Regions from separate parts of the Pseudarthrobacter scleromae genome, predicted to be linked through region 4. Evidence: riboswitches for the same ligand, from Rfam matches in the RefSeq annotation. Region 4 holds a riboswitch; each other region holds the start of a gene.
What was found. Region 4 has a riboswitch for thiamine pyrophosphate ahead of thiD (bifunctional hydroxymethylpyrimidine kinase/phosphomethylpyrimidine kinase). Riboswitches for the same ligand answer to the same signal wherever they lie in the genome.

Region 1: another riboswitch for thiamine pyrophosphate. It lies ahead of thiC (phosphomethylpyrimidine synthase ThiC); the one in region 4 lies ahead of thiD (bifunctional hydroxymethylpyrimidine kinase/phosphomethylpyrimidine kinase).
Region 2: another riboswitch for thiamine pyrophosphate. It lies ahead of IEX33_RS03395 (FAD-dependent oxidoreductase); the one in region 4 lies ahead of thiD (bifunctional hydroxymethylpyrimidine kinase/phosphomethylpyrimidine kinase).
Region 3: another riboswitch for thiamine pyrophosphate. It lies ahead of IEX33_RS13565 (ECF transporter S component); the one in region 4 lies ahead of thiD (bifunctional hydroxymethylpyrimidine kinase/phosphomethylpyrimidine kinase).

The regions. Positions count from the first base shown of each region.
Region 1 covers NZ_BMKV01000001.1:1,030,237-1,035,059, forward strand. The annotation lists gene IEX33_RS04785 (alpha/beta fold hydrolase) at 1-222, shown strand, start outside; gene thiC (phosphomethylpyrimidine synthase ThiC) at 299-2,122, opposite strand; TPP riboswitch at 2,117-2,224, opposite strand; gene IEX33_RS04795 (amidohydrolase family protein) at 2,302-3,384, shown strand; gene IEX33_RS04800 (VOC family protein) at 3,485-4,360, shown strand; gene IEX33_RS04805 (hypothetical protein) at 4,496-4,823, shown strand, end outside.
Region 2 covers NZ_BMKV01000001.1:708,577-713,399, reverse strand. The annotation lists gene IEX33_RS03405 (thiazole synthase) at 1-683, opposite strand, end outside; gene thiS (sulfur carrier protein ThiS) at 689-925, opposite strand; gene IEX33_RS03395 (FAD-dependent oxidoreductase) at 922-2,277, opposite strand; TPP riboswitch at 2,273-2,390, opposite strand; gene thiE (thiamine phosphate synthase) at 2,418-3,167, shown strand; gene IEX33_RS03385 (RNB domain-containing ribonuclease) at 3,244-4,734, shown strand.
Region 3 covers NZ_BMKV01000005.1:57,422-62,244, reverse strand. The annotation lists gene IEX33_RS13580 (glycoside hydrolase family 25 domain-containing protein) at 1-213, shown strand, start outside; gene IEX33_RS13575 (energy-coupling factor transporter transmembrane component T family protein) at 227-1,027, opposite strand; gene IEX33_RS13570 (ABC transporter ATP-binding protein) at 1,024-2,577, opposite strand; gene IEX33_RS13565 (ECF transporter S component) at 2,577-3,200, opposite strand; TPP riboswitch at 3,265-3,404, opposite strand; gene IEX33_RS13560 (heme-degrading domain-containing protein) at 3,478-4,020, shown strand; gene IEX33_RS13555 (hypothetical protein) at 4,150-4,359, shown strand; gene IEX33_RS13550 (DUF4383 domain-containing protein) at 4,459-4,823, shown strand, end outside.
Region 4 covers NZ_BMKV01000003.1:61,974-66,796, forward strand. The annotation lists gene IEX33_RS08385 (Rne/Rng family ribonuclease) at 1-3,143, shown strand, start outside; TPP riboswitch at 3,363-3,460, shown strand; gene thiD (bifunctional hydroxymethylpyrimidine kinase/phosphomethylpyrimidine kinase) at 3,450-4,823, shown strand, end outside.

The DNA.
Region 1 (4,823 bases), on a different contig from region 4:
TCCTGGGAAGCCCCGCTGCATATCGTTCCCGGCGTGCCCACGCTCGTCCTGACCGGCGGCTGGGAGCCGCTCTACGAGGAGATCGCCGGCTACCTCCGTGAGACCGGGGCGGTTCACCGCACGGCCGCCGGCGGCCACCGGCCCCACGACTCCCCGGAAGGGGACCGCATCATCCGTTCGTTCATCAGCGACTCAGGCCGCGTGGAGGCACGCGCCTCCTGATCCCGCCCGAACCTGCCCTCCACAGGAGCCCGTCCGGCCGGCCCCCAATGACCAGCCGGACGGAACCTGCAGGCTCCTACCGCCCCGGCGGAACGCTCAGCTCCGGCAGATAAACTTTCCCGCCGGCAGCCAGGAATTCTTCGCTCTTGCCCCGCATGCCGGCTGCCGCTTCAGCAAGGGCTGCCTGTGCCTCCGCGGATCCGTATTCGTCCCGGATGTCCTGGCTGATCCGCATGGAGCAAAACTTGGGCCCGCACATGGAGCAGAAGTGTGCCGTCTTGGCCGGTTCGGCCGGGAGGGTCTCGTCGTGGAAGGCCTCGGCCGTCTCCGGGTCCAGCGACAACGCAAACTGGTCACGCCAGCGGAACTCGAAGCGTGCCTTGGACAGTGCGTCATCACGTTCGTGGGCGCCCGGGTGGCCTTTGGCAAGGTCTGCCGCATGGGCAGCGATCTTGTACGTGATCACCCCTGTCTTGACGTCGTCCTTGTTGGGCAGCCCCAGGTGTTCCTTGGGCGTGACGTAGCACAGCATCGCCGTGCCGTAGCGGGCAATTTCCGTGGCTCCAATGGCGGAGGTGATGTGGTCATAGCCCGGGGCAACGTCGGTCACCAGCGGGCCCAGCGTGTAGAACGGTGCGCCCTTGCACAGCTCCTGCTGCCGTTCAACGTTCTCCCTGACCAGGTGGAACGGAACGTGTCCAGGACCCTCCACCATCACCTGGACGTCGTACTCCCAGGCACGCTGCGTGAGCTCGGCGAGGGTGTCCAGCTCGGCAAACTGCGCGGCGTCGTTGGCATCCGCCGTCGCGCCCGGCCGCAGGCCGTCGCCCAGGGAAAACGCGACGTCGTACCGCGCGAAGATCCCGCAGAGCTCGTCGAAGTGCGTGTAGAGGAAGTTCTCCCGGTGGTGCGCCAGGCACCACCCCGCCATGATTGATCCGCCGCGGGACACAATGCCGGTGACGCGGTTGGCGGTCAGGGGAACGTACCGGAGCAGCACGCCGGCGTGGATGGTCATGTAGTCCACGCCCTGTTCGCACTGTTCGATGACGGTGTCGCGGAAGATCTCCCAGGTCAGGGCGTTGGCCTCGCCGTTGACTTTCTCCAGGGCCTGGTAGATGGGGACGGTGCCGATCGGGACAGGCGAGTTGCGGATGATCCATTCCCGGGTGGTGTGGATGTCCTCGCCGGTGGAGAGATCCATGACGGTGTCGGCGCCCCACCGGGTTGCCCACTGCAGCTTGTCCACCTCTTCGGCGATTGAACTGGTCACTGCAGAGTTGCCGATGTTGGCGTTGATCTTCACCAGGAAGGCCTTGCCGATGATCATCGGCTCGGATTCGGGGTGGTTGATGTTGTTGGGAATGATGGCCCGTCCTGCGGCGAGTTCGCTCCGGACCAGTTCAACATCGCAGTTTTCCCGCAGCGCCACGAAGCGCATTTCCGGGGTTATGACGCCCTGCCGTGCGTAGTGCATCTGTGTCACGGTCCGTCCCTCGACGGCGCGGCGGGGCACGGGAGGCGCTCCCTTCCACTCCGCGCTGGCGGCGCCGCGGCGCACGGCCGAGCGGCCGTCGTCGAGCAGGTTCCTCTCCCTGCCGCTGTACGCTTCCGTGTCTGCCCGCGCCTCGATCCAATCCTTGCGGAAAGGAGGAAGACCCTGAACGGGGTCGCTCCCCGGACCGGCCGTCCGGTAAGTCCGGAACGGCTGGTTCGGAACGCCGTTGGGGGACGGCTCCAACGCGATTTCCGTCACGGGAACACGGATACCGGTCCCGGCGTCCTCGAGGTAGGCCAGGGAATGGGATTTCAGGGATTGCGTCACCGGGGGCGGGTTCCCGTCAGTGGTGGCACCCGGGGTGTTGCGGGCAGGGTTCAGCTGCTGATTTGGTGTATTCAAGGAATACTCACTTCCTTCGCCGGCATTACCCGGACAGGTTCGACGGTCGCAGGCTGCGTCAGCCCGATCTCAGCCCCTGCAGGGGCACCCGTGTGGTCAAGATGAAAGCTACCACAGCCTTTCTTTCGGAGCTTGTCACATTGCCGGTGCTAGCCTGACCGGGCAGGAAAGAGGTGCACATGGCAGAAATCATCGAGTTCACGGGGACGGTCCTGACCGGACCCGGGAGTGGACAGCGCGGACTGTGGTCTGTTGACGGGCGCCTGACGTTCCGCCGGCCGGCAAAGGCCCCGGACCGGATCCTGGCGGGATGGGTGCTGCCGGGCTTCGTGGATGCCCACTGCCACATCGGGCTCGGCGTGGGAGGGGCGGTGGATGCTCCGACCGCCGAAGAGCAGGCGCGGACGGACCTGATGGCCGGCACACTGTTGATCCGTGACGCAGGTTCCCCTGCTGACACGCGGTGGCTGCAGGACAGAAAAGACGTCCCGGTGCTGATCCGCGCCGGACGCCACGTTGCGCGCACGCGCCGGTACCTGCGGGGTTTCGCTGAGGAAGTCGAACCGGAGGGCCTGGTGGAAGCTGTCCGTAAACAGGCCAGGGAAGGCGACGGATGGGTCAAGCTCGTGGGGGACTGGATTGACCGCGACGCCGGCGACCTCGCGCCGTCGTTCCCTGCCGCCGTCGTCCGCGATGCCGTCTTGGCCGCCCATGACGAAGGCGCACGCGTTACCGCCCACTGCTTCGCGGAAGAGACGCTCGATGACGTGCTGGACGCCGGCATCGACTGCGTCGAGCACGCCACCGGCCTCCTGCCGAGGCACCTGCCCAGGTTCGTGGAGCAGAAGGTGCCCATTGTGCCCACCCTGGTCAACATCGCCACGTTCCCGGACATTGCTGCCCAGGCGGCGCCCAAGTTTCCGCGGTATGCGGCGCACATGCGTTCACTGTGGGAACGGCGGAAGGAACGGGTGCTTGAGGCGTTCGAGGCAGGCGTGCGGATCTACGCCGGGACCGACGCCGGCAGCGTGATCAGGCACGGCAGGATCGCCGACGAGATCCTGGCCCTCCATGCTGCGGGCCTGCCCATGGCGTCTGCCCTGGACGCCGCGTGCTGGAGTGCGCGGGAGTGGCTGGGCGCGGACGGCCTGGAAGAAGGGGCGCGGGCAGATGTTGTCGTGTGCCGGGAAGACCCGCGGAAGGTACCGGAGGCGGTCCATGGCCTGGCGCACGTTGTCCTGGGCGGTCGGGTCATCCGCTGAAAAGATATCCGGCCCGGGACTTGGAATAAATTGAAGCTTCAAGTAATTTTAAGAGTGTAAGGGCTGCCGACCGGAAGGCCCACAGCACCGGGAGTTATCAATGACTGCACAAGCCGCAAGCCAGGACCTTCTGCCTGCCGACCTCGCCATGGGCACCGTGATGCTCAAGGTGGGCGACATGGAGGTGATGACCGATTACTACCAGCGCGCCCTCGGCCTGGAGGTCATTGCCGAGCAGGACGGCGGAATCTACCTCGGCCGGCTGCAGAAGCCGCTTGTGCACCTGGCTCCCGCGCCCGGGCTGAACCTTCCGGGCAGGGGAGAGGCCGGCCTGTTCCACACTGCGCTGCTGTTTGAGAACCAGGCAGACCTGGCCGCCACCATCGCCACCGCCGCCCGGTTCGAACCGCGCTCGTTCACCGGCAGCGCCGACCACCTTGTCAGCGAAGCCTTCTACTTCAACGACCCCGAGGGCAACGGCATCGAGCTCTACTGGGACAGGCCGCGCAGCAACTGGTCCTGGAACGGCACTGACGTGGTGATGGACAGCCTGGCCCTCCCGCCGCAGCGGTACCTCGAGCAGCACCTGACGGAAAATTCCCTGGAGCGCCAGCTCGGGTCCGTGGCGGGCGTCGGCCACGTGCACCTCCAGGTGGGCGACGTCCAGACGGCCCGCGACTTCTACGTGGGGACCCTCGGCTTCGAGAAGACCGCCGGCTGGCACGGACAGGCCCTGTTTGTCTCTGCCGGCCGCTACCACCACCACATGGCCATGAACGTCTGGAACAGCCGCGGGGCGGGACCGCGCAAGGACACCCTCGGCCTGGGCGAGGTCCTTATCGAGGTGCCGTCAGGGGACGACGTCGGCTCCCTCGCCGACCGCCTCAAGGTCGCCGGCGTTGCCGCGCACCACACCGGAGCCGAACTCCGCTTCGAGGATCCGTGGCGCAACCGCATCCGTGTGGCTGTGCGCTGAGCACCGGCTGTGCCACGCATGATTCCAACCAGGCTGAATCCGAACTGGGCTGAATTCGAACTAGGCTGAATTCGAACGGCCGGGCAGGAGCAGCCTCCCGGCGGCACCACCGCCAACGGAATGAGGGCAATCCCCATGGGCTTCACCGAGATCTTTGTTGCCACCCACGACGCAGCACTGAAGCGTGCCGGCGTCCTTGACGGCGGCGGCAGCGCTCCCGCAGGTGACGCGGTCCGGATCCCGGACATCAGCGATTTCGAAGTGGAGCAGCTGGGCGACCTGGCCGGTACCGCCGTGCACGCCGGAGGAGCGGATTACGAACTGACCATGGTGGATGTGGGCAGCGATTCGCTCCTGGCCGTGCCCCCGGCCATGGTGCGCGCCCTGGCGGACCTGCTGTCCTATGAAACCGAAGGGGAAGGCGACATCCTCGAAGAGGTTGCCGAACAATGGGCCGCGCAGG
Region 2 (4,823 bases), on a different contig from region 4:
GGGTTCTGCGCCCGGGTCACCGCCGTGGCCAGGAGCACGGCGTCGCAGCCCAGTTCCATGGCGAGGGCTGCGTCGGAGGCCGTGCCGATGCCCGCGTCAAGCACCACCGGTACCGAGGCCCGGGACACGATGAGCTCGATGTTGTGCGGATTGAGGATGCCCAGGCCGGTGCCGATGGGCGAGCCAAGCGGCATCACAGCGGTGGCTCCGAGGTTCTCCAGCCGCAGGGCCAGCACGGGGTCGTCATTGGTGTACGCGAAGACCTTGAATCCCCTGTTGACCAGCTGCTCTGTGGCGTCCACGAGCTCCACGGCGTCCGGCAGGAGGGTGTGTTCGTCGGCGATGACCTCAAGCTTCACCCAGTCGGTTTCCAGGGCCTCCCGTGCGAGTTCAGCGGTCAGCACAGCATCACGCGCAGTAAAACACCCCGCGGTGTTGGGCAGGACCCGGATGCCGTGGTCCACCAGCAGCTGGAACAGCGAACCCGCCTCATCCGGCGAATAGCGGCGCATGGCCACGGTGGTCAGTGAGGTGCCGGAGGCCAGGAGTGCGGCGCCCAGGCCGTCCAGGCTGGGCGCGCCGCCGGTGCCCATGATGAGCCGGGATGACAGTGGGACGCCGTCGATCACCAGGGGGTCCTGGACACCGGAGAGCTGGCTGTTGGTAATGGTGGTTCCGGTCATGGTGGTCAGCCTCCCTGTACTGCCGTGACAAGTTCGACGTCGTCGCCCTCGGCGAGCGCCGTGGCGGACCACAGGCTCCGGGGCACCACCTGGGCGTTGCGGGCTACGGCCACACCCAGCTTCCGCCCGTCCGTGGCCCGGCCGTCCGCGGCCAGTGGACGGCCGGTGACCTCGCTGACGAGCGCGGTGATGGAAGCGTCGTTGGCCACGGTGTGGCCGCTTCCGTTCAGGGTGATATTCATGCTGTCTCCTGGGTGTTGGGTGGGGTTGCAGCCGCTTCAACCAGGTGGGAGGGAGCAGCGGGAAACCGGCCGGGGTTGAACGGGGCCCACCGGGGGTCCTCGATGCCGTCCATGAGTTCGCGGCAGATTGCGGCCGCAGCTGGGGTGAGCAGGATGCCGTGCCGGAAGAATCCGGTGGCAATGATGAGCCCTTGCACGTGGCGTGACCCTTGGGCGCCGGGCATTTCAGACGCCGTCTGCAGGTCCTCAGGTCCTCCGGGCAGCGGCACCCTTCCGAGCAGCGGGGCGTTGTCCGGTGTGCCGGGCCGGGCGCGGGCCGTGCACTCGAGCAGCTCCAGCTCAGCGACCGCGGGCACCAGCACCTGGGCATCGCGGAGAAGCTGGTATACGCCTCCTGCCGATACCGCCCCGGCGCTGGAGCCCGCCCCCCTGCCCAACGCGTCCTCACGCTGGGTTGCCCCGATCACCACTGTTCCGTCCTGCCGCGGAACGATATATACGGGGACACCGCGCACGAGTCCGCGGATGGTGGAGGTCACCAGGGGCCTGAGGTGCGCCGGTACCGCAAGTCGAAGGATGTCCCCATGGACCGGCCGCAGCGGCAGGTGCAGGCTCACTGGCAGTCCGGTGAGTCCCGGGGCGTGCAGTCCGTTGGCCACCACCGTCTCCCCGGCCAGCACGGTACCCCCGCCCTCCAGGGCTACCCCGGCTACGGCCCCGTCCTGCCAGAGCAGGCCGGCTGCCTTGTCCGGCACGGCGAATCCCTCTGCGGCGCGGGCAACGCCGCTTCCGGTCGCGCGGGCACCCCCCGCCAGGGCCCGGCGGAGGCAGGCCACCAGCAGCCGGGGGTCCACCTGGTGGTCCCCCGGCGTATCCAGCGCACAGGCAATGCCCGGACTCAAGAGGGGCTCGCGGCGCCGGGCCTCGCGGATGGTGAGCGGTTCAACCGTGAGGCCGTTGGCCTGCTGGACGGCACGCAGGTCCAGCAGCGCCCGCCTGTCCGCGGCATCGGCACCCACGGCGAGGGTCGGCGTCGTAAGATATCCGGGATTCGAGTCCGCGGCCGCAGCGAGGTCCGCAGCGAAACCGGGCCAGCGGGCGGAGGCTTCGAGCATGAGTTCCAGGAGGTCCTCCTCCTGGTAGTGCAGTTCGCTCACCGGCGCAAGCATCCCTGCGGCCGCCCAGCTGGCTCCGGAGCCGGGGGCGTCGTCGATCACCACCACCGAACGGCCCGACCGCCTCGCCTCCCAGGCGATGCCGTGGCCGATGGCTCCTCCGCCGATCACCGCAACGTCGGTTGTGATTGTGGAGCCGGAAGACGGGGGGCCGCTTACGGCATGCACGTCAGGCATCGGTAGTCTCCTTCCCTACGCCGGTATTAACCGGATCAGGTCAAGCGGTCGGCTCTGACGCCCTCTCAGCCCGGCGCTTTGTGACAGCTGCCGCGGCTCCCGCAGTACGAGCCCAGTGTAAAGGAATTAGGCTGGCTCCCATGAATGTGTCCCACCCCCCTGCCGCCGCTTCCCGTCCGTCCGGAACAGACGCCTTTATCAACGCGGAGGGCAGCGCCGGGCTGCACAGTGCGCGCCTTTACCTCTGCACGGACGCGCGCCGCAGCAGGGGCGACTTCGAACAGTTCGTGGATGCCGCATTCGCTGGCGGCGTGGACATCATCCAGCTCCGGGACAAGTCCATCGAAGCCGCCGAGGAGCTGGAACTTTTAGCGATCCTAAAGGAGGCGGCGGTCCGCCACGGCAGGCTATGGGCAGTCAACGACCGCGCCGACATTGCCGTGCTGTCAGGAGCGCCGGTGTTCCACATCGGGCAGAAAGACCTTCCCCTCAAGGCAGCCCGGACGCTGCTGAACGGGAACGCCGCCATCGGCCTGTCCAGCCACAGCCCTGAACAGGTGGATGCCGCCCTGGCCGCGGCCGCCGGCCCGGCGGCGCTCGACTACTTCTGCGTGGGCCCGCTGTGGGCAACACCCACCAAACCCGGCCGCGCCGCCGTCGGCCTGGACCTGGTGACGTATGCGGCCGCCGCTTCAGCGGCGCAGGGGCAGGGACAGTCCGACGGCGGCGTGCCCTGGTTCGCGATCGGCGGGATAGACCACGGCAACGTGGAACAGGTGGTGGAAGCCGGGGCCAGCAGGATCGTGGTGGTCCGGGCCATTACGGAAGCCGACGATCCGGCAGCCGCAGCCGCATCGCTGCTCGACGCGCTGGACGCCGCCCGCCCGTGACGCGGCGCCGGATCTGCGGCGCATCCCGCGGGCGGTTCCCTGCACTATTCGCGGAATTCGGGCTACGCTGATTTTCGTGTCACATCATCGGCTGGCCCCCAGTGTCCACGAGCACACCAACGCCCTCGAGGCTGCACTCAGCGCCCTGCGGACGGAGCTTGAGCTGCCGGGCGACTACCCGGAAGATGCCGTGGAGGACGCCGAGGCCGCGGTGTCGGCACTGCAGCTGCCGTCCCATGACCTGACGGGCATCGACTTCATCACCATCGATCCGGCGTCGTCCACGGACCTTGACCAGGCGCTCCACATTGAACGGGACGGCAGCAGCTACCGCGTGCTCTACGCCATCGCCGACGTGCCCTCATTCGTGGCTCCCGGCGGTCCCCTGGATGCCGAGACGCGGCGCCGCGGCCAGACTTTCTACACCCCGGACGGCCGCATTCCGCTGCACCCGGAGGTCATCAGCGAGGGCGCCGGAAGCCTCCTGCCGGGGCAGGACTGTTCCGCGTTCGTGTGGGACTTCCGCCTTGATGCCCGCGCCGAGGTCACAACCGTGACGGTCAGGCGGGCTCGGATGCGCAGCCGCGCCAAGCTCAGCTACAAGGGTGCCCAGGCGGAACTGGACGGCGGCAGCCCTTCAGACGTCCTGGTCCTCCTCAAAGAGGTGGGGCTCAAGCGCGTGGAGCTGGAGCGTGCCAGGGAGGGTGCCAGCCTGAACATGCCGGACCAGGAGATTGTCCAGCTTCCCGACGGCGGCTACCGGATTGCCGCGGCCCCGCAGCTTCCGGTGGAGGACTGGAACGCCCAGATCTCGCTCATGACGGGAATGGCGGCGGCGCAGCTCATGCTGGCCGGCAAAGTGGGCATCCTCCGCACCATGCCCTCACCGGACGAGCGTTCCCTGCACCATTTCCGGCTCCAGACGGAGGCACTTGGGAAGCCCTGGGACGGTGAGGTCAGCTACGGCGAATACCTCCGCAGCCTGGATCCCACCGATCCCCGCCAGCTGGCCATCATGCACTCAGCGGGAATGCTCTTCCGCGGTGCGGCGTATACGGCGTTCGACGGCACGGTCCCTGAGGACGCCGTGCAGTCAGCCATCGGGGCCGCCTACGCCCACACCACCGCACCGCTGCGCCGCCTGGTGGACCGCTTTGTCCTGGTGACCTGCGAGGCCCTGTGCAACGGCGGCGAGGTGCCCGGCTGGGTCCGTGAGGCGCTGCCGTCGCTTCCCGAGATCATGGCCAGCTCGGACCAGTTGGCGTCCCGGATGGAACGCTTGGCCCTGGACACAGTGGAGGCGGCGCTCCTCGTGAACCACATCGGACAGGAGTTCGACGCGATCGTGATCTCCGGATCCAAGCCCCAGAAGGAAAACGGGAACGGCGGCAACGGAAAGAACGGCAACGGCAACGGCGGCTCGGGCATCATCCAGATTGCCGAGCCTGCCGTCACGGCCCGTTGTGCCGGCGAACTGGTGGCCGGAACCAAGGTCCGGGTACGCCTGGTGTCCTCCGACATTGCCACCCGGGAAGTGCATTTCGAGCTGGTCCCGTCCTTGTCCTGAGAGGGGCGGTTCTTCCTGCGGGTAGGCAGGCACACCGGGCCAAAGCCGGGTTTCCGTCCCCGTGCGGCTAGACTGAAGAGGTAGAAATG
Region 3 (4,823 bases), on a different contig from region 4:
GGGATCTACTCTACCGGCCAGCAGTGGGACCGGATTGTCGGAAGAGTCAGCAGCTCGAGCAACCTTTATTCGCTTCCCAGCTGGCTGGCCGGGTCCCTCAACGCCTCCGGGGCGGCGAGCTCCTGTTCACAGGAGCCGCTGACGGGCGGCGGCAGGGTGGTGCTGGCCCAGTTCGTGTCCAAGGGTTTCGACTACAACTATGCCTGCCCCTAGGCCGGCCCAGGTATCAGCTTCCCAGCCACACCATGTTCCATGTCCCCAAGGACACTGCTGCAACCACCGCTGTTCCCGCCATCACGACGCCCCCGGCAAGCACCCAGGCATCCAGCGCGCTGAAGGTGGATTCGCGCGCCCACGTCCGGCGTCCGCCGCCGAAACCGCGCGCTTCCATGGTCACTGCCAGCCGTGACGCCCGGCGGATTGCCTGCACCAGGAGCCCGAAGCTCTGCCCCAGCGTCGCTTTCAACCGCTGCACGGCGTTGCCGCGCGAACCCACGCCCCGGGCCCTGCGCGCCATGCCGATGGTCTGCCACTCTTCCGCCATCAGGCCCACCAGCCTCATGGCGGCAAGGGTCCCCAGCACAAAGCGGTGCGGCAGGCGGGCCTTCTGTGCCAGGGCATCGGCCAGGTCCGTGGGGTCGGTGCAGCTCATGAGCAGCACCGCCGGAAGGGCGATGGCCAGCCCGCGCAGCATGAAGCCGATCCCCAGTTCCAGCGAGCCTTCGCTCATGGTCCAGATGCCGACGTCGATCAGCGTCCTTCCGCTGTCCGGAGCCAGGATTGAGGTACTCCAGCCCCCCACGGCCGCTGCGAGGATCAGCGGCCAGCCGCGTTGCCACAGCAGCGTCAGCGTCAGGCCTGCGAGCGGGAACAGCAGGAATTCGAAGGCCAGCGCCACCGACGCGGAAACCCAGTCGATCGAAAGCGCCAGCACTGCCGTGATGAGGAAGACGGCGGCGAACTTGCTCAGGGGATTGGCGCGGGTCAGCAGGGCCTGGTTGCCCCGCAGGTTCAGTTCCTGCCTCATGGCGCCACCGGTTCCCCGGCAGCCATCCGCAGCTCGGTTCCACCCAGCGCGGCGGTGAACTCGGCGTCGTGCGTCACGGACACCACGGCGGTGCCGCCATCCAGGAGCTCGGACAGGAACGAGGCCAGCTCCGCCCAGGTGTTGGCGTCCTGGCCGAACGTCGGCTCGTCCAGCACGAGCACGCGGGGATGTGCCGCCAGGACCGTGGCCACGGAGAGGCGCCGCTTCTCGCCGCCGGACAGCGTATAGGGGTTCGCGTCCACGAGGTGGGTCAGCCGCAACCGCTCCAGCAGCTCGTCCACGCGCTCCTCACCGTGCCCCAGGTGCCGCGGACCGAACAGGAGTTCGTCCAGCACCTTCCCGGTGACGAACTGGTGCTCTGGCTCCTGGAACACGGTGCCAATCCGCTCGATGAGCTGCTCGGCTTTCCACTTATAAGGGTCTATCCCGGCGCCACGGCTGAGGTCCAGGGTGGCGGACACCTTTCCAGCCACGGGCTCCAGGAGTCCCGCAAGGGTCAGCGCAAACGTTGACTTGCCCGCGCCGTTGGCGCCTGTGATGGCCAGCGCCTGCCCTGCCCGGACCTGCGCGGAAATATCGTGCTGGACGGGCGCTGGGGGCACCTTCCGAAAGCCGCTGCGGCGCGGACGTTCCCGGGAAACCGCAAGGTGTTCGGCCGCCAGCAGGAGGCCGCCGGAGCCGGCAGCCGGGTTGCCCGACCTTGCACGCGTCTCAGGAACATACCCGGGCACCCACACACCGGCCGCCGCCAGCATGGTCCGCGCGTCCGCGAGCACCCGGTCCGGAGGACCGTCAAGCAGCACGGCATCATCAGTGGCGCTGCCCGGCTGCAGCACCACGATTCGGTCCACCAGGTCCTTCCACACGGACACCCGGTGCTCCACCACAACCAGCGTGGCACCGGTTTTGTCCAGGCAGCGGCCCACGGCGTCGCGGACTTCCAGCACACCGGCAGGGTCCAGGTTCGCCGTGGGCTCGTCGAGCAGAATCAGGCCAGGCCGCATGGCGAGGATTCCTGCCAGCGCCAAGCGCTGTTTTTGCCCGCCGGACAGGGCCGACGTCGGGTGGTCCAGCGGCAGGTGGGAAAGTCCGACGTCGTCCAGCGCCTCGTGCATGCGGGCCCAGATGGCTTCGCGGGGCACGGCGAGGTTCTCGGCGCCGAAGGCGACGTCGTCGCCAACGCGGGAGAGGACAACCTGCGTCTCCGGGTCCTGCTGCATCAGTCCGGCCCGGCCGCGCTGCTCGCGGGGCACGGCACCGTCAACCAGCAGCGAACCCGTCTCGTCGGACTCGCTGGCGTCGCCGCCGTCGTCTATGTCCCCCAGTACCCCTGCCAGGGCATGCAGGAGCGTGGACTTGCCCGCGCCGGATGGCCCCAGGAGGAGCACGCGCTCCCCCGGGCGGATCTCCAGGTCGAGGCCACGGACGGCCGGCTTGGCGCGCCCCGCATGGCGCCAGCCCCAGCCGCGGGCTGTGACGGCAGCCGGACGCACCGCGACGGATGCCTCGTGCCGCGAAGGGGCGCCCATCAGGAGAAGACGGGCTCCGTTGCCGCCTTGCGTGATGCAAAGGAGCTCAGGACCCCTGTCCTGGCCAGGCCGCGGGTGGCCATCCAGGACAGTGCTCCGGCGATGATGGCGCCGGAGATGGCGGTGAAGATGATGTAGGCCAGCTTGTCGCCGGCGGCGTAGGCGATGTTCCAGCCCCACGGCGCGAAGGAGTCGTTCAGGCCGCAGAAAAGGCCGGCGGCGGCGCCGGCAAGCAGTGCCACGGGCAGGTTGAACTTCCGGTACACGAAGATGGCGAAGATGATCTCGGCACCCAGGCCCTGGACGAATCCTGAGAACAGAACGGACGCCCCGTACTGGGAGCCCATGAACAGTTCACCTGTGGCGGCCACCGTCTCGCAGAAGAGCGCGGCGCCTGGCTTGCGGATGATGAGCATGCCCAGGACGGCCGGGATCATCCAGCCGCCGGCGATCAGGCCGGTCAGGGGCGGGTAGACGGCGTTCATGGGTCCCGAGACTGCGGCCGCCCCCTGGGACCAGGCCCAAAAAATGACGCCGCCGGCAACGGCAATAAGGGCCGCCACCACGATGTCCACGACGCGCCAGGACTTGCGGGCGGGCTTCTTGACTGCTGTTGTTGCCATGTGATCCTCCTGAGGAACAGGAGGGGAAAGTGGACGCGGCTACCGGCACTGCTGCCGCTGCGCGCACTTCGAGAACTCGACTCCCTTGCGCCGGTACTAACCGGATCAGGTTCGAGGGTCTGCGGCTGTCCGCACTCTCAGCGCCCACCTGCGGTCCCTGGCATGGCCAGTGATGCCGACGGCGGCGCTCCCCTGTCGTTGAATGATTCTGTTTGGTGAAATATCCGCCCTGTTGGGCGTGGTCCAGTTTACCGCAGGGAGGGGTAGATTGTGGGCCATGACTGCGAATCCACCAGATGTGACCGAGTACGATCCGGATTCCCGCGATGCCCAGCCGGAGGGATCCCTTGAAGCCTTGATCGCCCGGATCGAGGCGGAGATCCGGGAGCTCCAATTTCCCGGCTTCTCCCTGGACGACTCCCTGAACTTGGGACTGCTCCTGGTGGAGCTGGGCAAGGAGCGCGGGCTCCCCATCGCCATCGACATCACCAAGGGCGAGCAGGTCCTCTTCCACGTGGCCCTGCCGGGGGCAACGCCGGACAACGGGCACTGGATCCGGGCAAAGAAGCGGACCGCCGCCCGGTACGAGGTTCCTTCCCTGCTGGTGGGGCTGCGCGCCCGGCGCGGCGGCGGACGTATTGAAGACAACGCCTGGTTCGACCAGGCCCTCTACGCCGCGCACGGCGGCTCTTTCCCCGTGTACGTCACCGGGGTGGGCGCCGTAGCAACCGTCACCGTGTCCGGATTGCCGCAGGTGCAGGACCATGACCTGGTGGTCGAGGCACTCCGCGACATCCTCCGGTCGGCTGGCGCGGAGTGACGCCCTGAAAGCCTGCACCGCGCGGCGCCCTGCCGGCCAGGGATGACAGGTTTTTCCTGGCATGGACACCCCTGCAAGGCCGGGAGTACATTCGAGCGCAGTGGCGGGTGATCAATCCAGGAGGGCGTCGTGACCGGTCCAGCAACCGAGAACCAGGTCCGGGCGGCGCTGGACAAAGCCTGGGACGAGATGATTTTCATCGGCCCGGACCACCCCTACTATTCCCTGCTGGCGGAACTGGTGTCCGCCGTCGGGAAGTCCTGGCAGCAAGGCTACGACCACGGCCGCCGCGGAGGTCCGTACACAAACCCCTACTCATGGGCCGGCCCGGAAGGCTAGTGGCCGGCGCACAAACACCGGCAGAATACAAAGCCTGCTTAGCAATTATTTAGTAATCATGCTTACTATGTTGTCTCCAGGGTTTGAGGAGTACAGCACATGTCAGCCAGCATCCGCCGGGTAGGCGCCCGAACAGGCCTGCAGAAGGCTGCGCTCGCAACGGGCGCCGTGTTCTGCCTGGCCGGCATCCTGGGATTCATTCCCGGCGTCACCTCACACTATGACGCGCTCCACCTGGCCGGGCACGGATCAGGAGCGCTGCTGCTCGGGATCTTCCAGGTGTCCGTCCTCCACAACGCCGTGCACCTGCTCTTTGGACTTACCGGCGTCCTCATGTCGCGCTCGCACCCGCAGGCACGGAACTTCCTCATCTACGGAGGCGTCATCTACCTAATCCTCTGGCTGTACGGCCTCCTGGTCGGTGACACCACTCCGGCGAACTTCCTCCCCGCAAACGATGCCGA
Region 4 (4,823 bases):
GGGTTGCCACCCGCAAGACGTCCGCCCCCGCCGTCGCCGTCGCGGAGGAAACGCCGGCAGGGACGGCTGCCCCGGCCGAGACCGCACCCACCGATACCGCACCCACCGAGACCGCACCGGCTGACACCGCGTCAGCTGAGCCCGCGGCGCCCGGCACCGCTGCGGCGGCCGCCAGCACTGCACCGGCCGCCGCCGATGCGTCCGCCGGCACTGAAGCAGCAGCTGAGGCTGCAGCCCAGGCACCCGCCGCCAAAGCCACCACCGATTCCGCACAGCCCACGTCCGCCGTCGAGCCTTCCGGTACAGGCGACGCCAATTCTCCTGCCGGGACCGAGGCCGGCGCTGCCGGGGCTTCAGCCCCCGCCGGCCCGTTCGGGTCCCTTTTCATGGAACCGGGTTCTCCCACGTCGGTACTCTTCCAGGCTCCGGACCTCAGCACTGTCGTCCGGCCCGCACCGGCAGCAGCTGAGGAAGCCGAGGAGGACGACGCCGAGGACGATTCGGACGACGCCGGCAACCGCCGGAGGCGCCGCGGGCGCGGACGCCGCGGCCGCAGCAGGGCCGGCGAGCGTGACGGTGAAGAAGCCGACAGTGCCGCCGCTGCAGACAGCGACGCCGCCGAGGACGCTGATGAGGACGCCGCCGGGCAGGCCGAAGAAGGCGTGACCTCCCGTCGCCGCCGCCGCCGCCGCCGTGGCGACCAGGACCTCGAACTCACGGGCGGGGAAGACGACGATCCGCCCAACACGGTCACCCGGGTCCGCGCCCCGCGCGCCGTCAGCGAGCCGGCCGTGAACAACCGCGTCACCAGCGTCAAGGGCTCCACCCGCCTGGAAGCCAAGAAGCAGCGCCGCCGCGAATCACGCGATACCGGCCGCCGCCGTACCGTCATTACCGAAGCCGAGTTCCTGGCACGCCGGGAATCCGTGGACCGGCAGATGATCGTCCGCCAGCGCGACGACAGAATCCAGATCGCTGTCCTCGAAGACGGCGTCCTGGCCGAGCACTTCGTGTCCAAGACCCAGCAGGACTCCCTGATCGGCAACGTCTACCTGGGCAAGGTCCAGAACGTCCTGCCGTCCATGGAAGCTGCCTTCGTGGACATCGGCCGCGGCCGCAACGCCGTGCTGTACGCCGGCGAGGTCAACTGGGAAGCCGTCAACCTTGAGGGCAAGCAGCGCCGCATCGAGAACGCGCTGAAGTCCGGCGACACCGTCCTGGTCCAGGTGACCAAGGACCCGGTGGGCCACAAGGGCGCGCGCCTGACCAGCCAGATCTCCCTGCCCGGCCGCTACCTGGTGTACGTTCCCGGCGGCTCCATGACCGGCATCTCCCGGAAGCTGCCCGACGTCGAACGCAACCGCCTGAAGCGGATCCTCAAGGACCGCCTTCCTGAGCACGCCGGCGTGATTGTCCGTACGGCTGCGGAGGGCGCTTCCGAGGAAGAGCTGACGCACGACATCAACCGGCTGCGCGCCCAGTGGGAGGGCATCGAAAGCCAGTCGAAGTCCACCAAGATCCTTGCCCCGGAGCTGCTCTACGGCGAACCGGACCTCACTATCAAGGTGGTCCGCGACGTCTTCAACGAGGACTTCTCCAAGCTGATCGTTTCAGGCGAGGAAGCCTGGGACACCATCGAGGCGTACGTCACCTACGTCGCCCCGGACCTGGTGGGCCGCCTCGAGAAGTGGACCAAGGACCAGGACATCTTCAGTGCCTGGCGGATCGATGAGCAGATCCACAAGGCCCTGGAGCGGAAGGTCTTCCTGCCCTCCGGCGGCTCGCTGGTGATCGACCGTACCGAAGCCATGACCGTGGTGGACGTCAACACCGGCAAGTTCACCGGCAGCGGCGGCAACCTGGAAGAAACAGTCACCAAGAACAACCTGGAAGCTGCAGAGGAAGTAGTTCGCCAGCTCCGCCTCCGCGACATCGGCGGCATCATTGTCATCGACTTCATCGACATGGTCCTTGAGTCCAACCGGGACCTGGTCCTGCGGCGCATGGTGGAGTGCCTGGGCCGTGACCGCACCAAGCACCAGGTTGCGGAGGTCACCTCCCTGGGCCTGGTGCAGATGACCCGTAAGCGCATGGGCACGGGGCTCCTTGAGGTGTTCGGCGAGCAGTGCGAAGCCTGCGCCGGCCGCGGCGTAGTCACCCACGATGACCCGGTGGAACACCGCCGCGCCAACATTGTGGCTGCCGAGCATCACGTGCAGCGTTCCGAGCACCGCCCGGAAGCACGCACCGAGGGCAACCGCATCGAGGCTCAGCGCACGGACAGCAGCCAGCCCGGTGTCCGTCCTGACAGGAAGCGCCGCCGCGGCCGCGGCGGCCAGCAGCCGGACGCAGCCCCGGCAGCTGCCGTCCACGTCCACACGGTCCACCCTGATCCGACGGACGCCGAGCGGCATGCGAAAGCGGAGGCCACCAGGCTGGCCCTTGCCAACATCGCGGCGGCTGCACATGCAGCCCACCTGCATGACGACGAGTTGGCCGCCGCCAGGCAGGCAACGCAGGCCCAGCCCGCAGTGCCGGCTGAAACGGAGAAGCACGACGGCGATGCGTCCAGGCCCGCTGCCGTCCTGACCTTTGGCGGGGAGAAAGTCGTCCTGCCCTTCGTGGAGCACGCAGAGGAGCAGCAGCCAAAGCCTGCGCTCACCCTGGACCGCCTGGCTGCAGCCTTCGCCCACCTGGGCGAGCCCTCCCCGGCAGCCGGCACGCCGGCCGAAACGCCGGCTGGACAGCCGGTACAACGTGGGGCTGAAGAGAGTCCCCAGCAGGCTCATGCCCCGGAGCGGACCCCCGAGCCGGTGCCGTCCCCGGAGCAGCGGGAACCGGCCAACGTCCAGCCGCAGCAGCGGCCGGTGGCTGCCGCAGCGGAGAAGGACTACTCCGACCACACCCTGGAGCAGTCACGCCCGCGCAGGGCACGCCGCAATCGCAGTGCCAGCCGCGCACAGGGAGCAGCCAACGAGACCTCGGTCCAGCAGCACGAGAATGTTCCCGCCGCCGCGGCCGGGCATTCCCACGCCGCCAAGGCACCGGGAGCGGACCAGGCGGGTGCTTCAAAGCCGGCCGGCGACAAGCGGCCGGACGCCCCGATTATCCTCGGCGTCGGGGTCCCTGCCTCAGAGCTCTAGGAACTGGAGCTGCCAGGAACGGAGCTCCTGGAATCCCGAACCCAGGGCGGGCATTAACCGGATGCCCGGCCAGCCACAGACAGTGGCCGGCCGGGCATCCGTCATTTAAGGCGCGTTCCGCAGCGCTCGTGAACACCCGGTATTGGACACCGGCGATCCACCCCGCTCCGGTCGCACTGTGTCACCTTCACGCTGTGGACCGCAAAAAAGCTAGGCTGGGGAACCGACACGGGGTGCCGCGCAGAGAGCCGGCTGAGATCCAGACCCGTTGAACCTGTCCGGCTAGCACCGGCGAAGGGATGTCTCTTGTCTTCCACCTTTGCACTGCCCACTGCCACCATCCAGGACACACCCGCGCCTGCTCCCGGGCCCGCAGCTGTTTCTGCGTCTGCAGCCCCCACCCGCGAGTACCGCGACACGCCCCGGGTGCTTTCCATTGCCGGATCCGATCCTTCCGGCGGGGCCGGCGTCCAGGCGGACCTGAAAAGCATCGCCGCCCACGGCGGTTACGGAATGGCCGCCATCACCGCCCTCACCGCACAGAACACCCGCGGCGTGCGCGGCGTCCACGTTCCCCCCGCCAACTTCCTCACCCAGCAGCTCGATGCCCTGAGCGACGACATCAGTATCGACGCCGTGAAGATCGGAATGCTGGGCGATGCCGGGGTGATCGACGCCGTCCGTGCGTGGCTCGAAAAGGTGCGTCCCGCCGTCGTGGTCCTGGACCCTGTCATGGTGGCCACCAGCGGCGACCGGCTCCTCCAGGAATCCGCCGAAGCCGCGCTTCGCGGCCTGCTGCCGCTGGCACACCTCATCACGCCCAACCTGGCTGAACTCGCCATGCTTGTGGGCGGCGACGTGCAGGAGACCTGGGAAGGCGCCCTGGAACAGGGCCGGAATCTTTCCGCCGCCACGGGAGCCACGGTTCTGGTCAAGGGCGGGCACCTCGTAGGGGCCGAATGCCCCGACGCCCTCGTTAACACCGCAGGCCTGTTGTCCAGGGACGTGGTGGTGGTTCCCGGACAGCGGGTGGCAACAGTGAACAGCCACGGCACCGGATGCTCCCTGTCGGCGGCCATGGCCACGGTCCAGGCCCGGGTGGGGGACTGGGAGGCAGCCCTGCGCGAGGTCAAGCCCTGGCTTGCCGGCGCGCTGGAGGCCTCGGAGACCCTGGAGGTGGGGGCCGGCAACGGGCCCGTGCACCACTTCCATCACGTGCCCGCGGTGCGCGGGAAGGGGAGCTTCGCGGCGCAGCTCTGGGCGGGCGCCGCAAAGGACCTCGAGGACATTTACGCGCTGGACTTCATCCGCGGCCTGGTTTCCGGCAGCCTGCCGGAGAAGGAGTTTGCCTACTACCTCGCCCAGGACGCCATCTACCTCAACGGCTACTCACGGGTGCTCGCGCGGACCAGTGCACTGGCCCCCACCGAAGAGGAGCAGCTCTTCTGGGCACGTTCCGCCGCACAGTGCCTGGAGGTGGAGTCTGAGCTGCACCGCTCCTGGCTTAGTACACGGACCGTTGAGCCGCAGCTGGGACCCGTGACCAAGTCCTACGTGGACCACCTGACGGCGGCATCGGCGTCGGGCAGTTACGCCGTGCTGGCCGCAGCAGTCCTGCCCTGCTTCTGGCTGTATGCCGAGGTGGGCACAACACTCCACGCCCAGTTCGTGGCTGCCGGG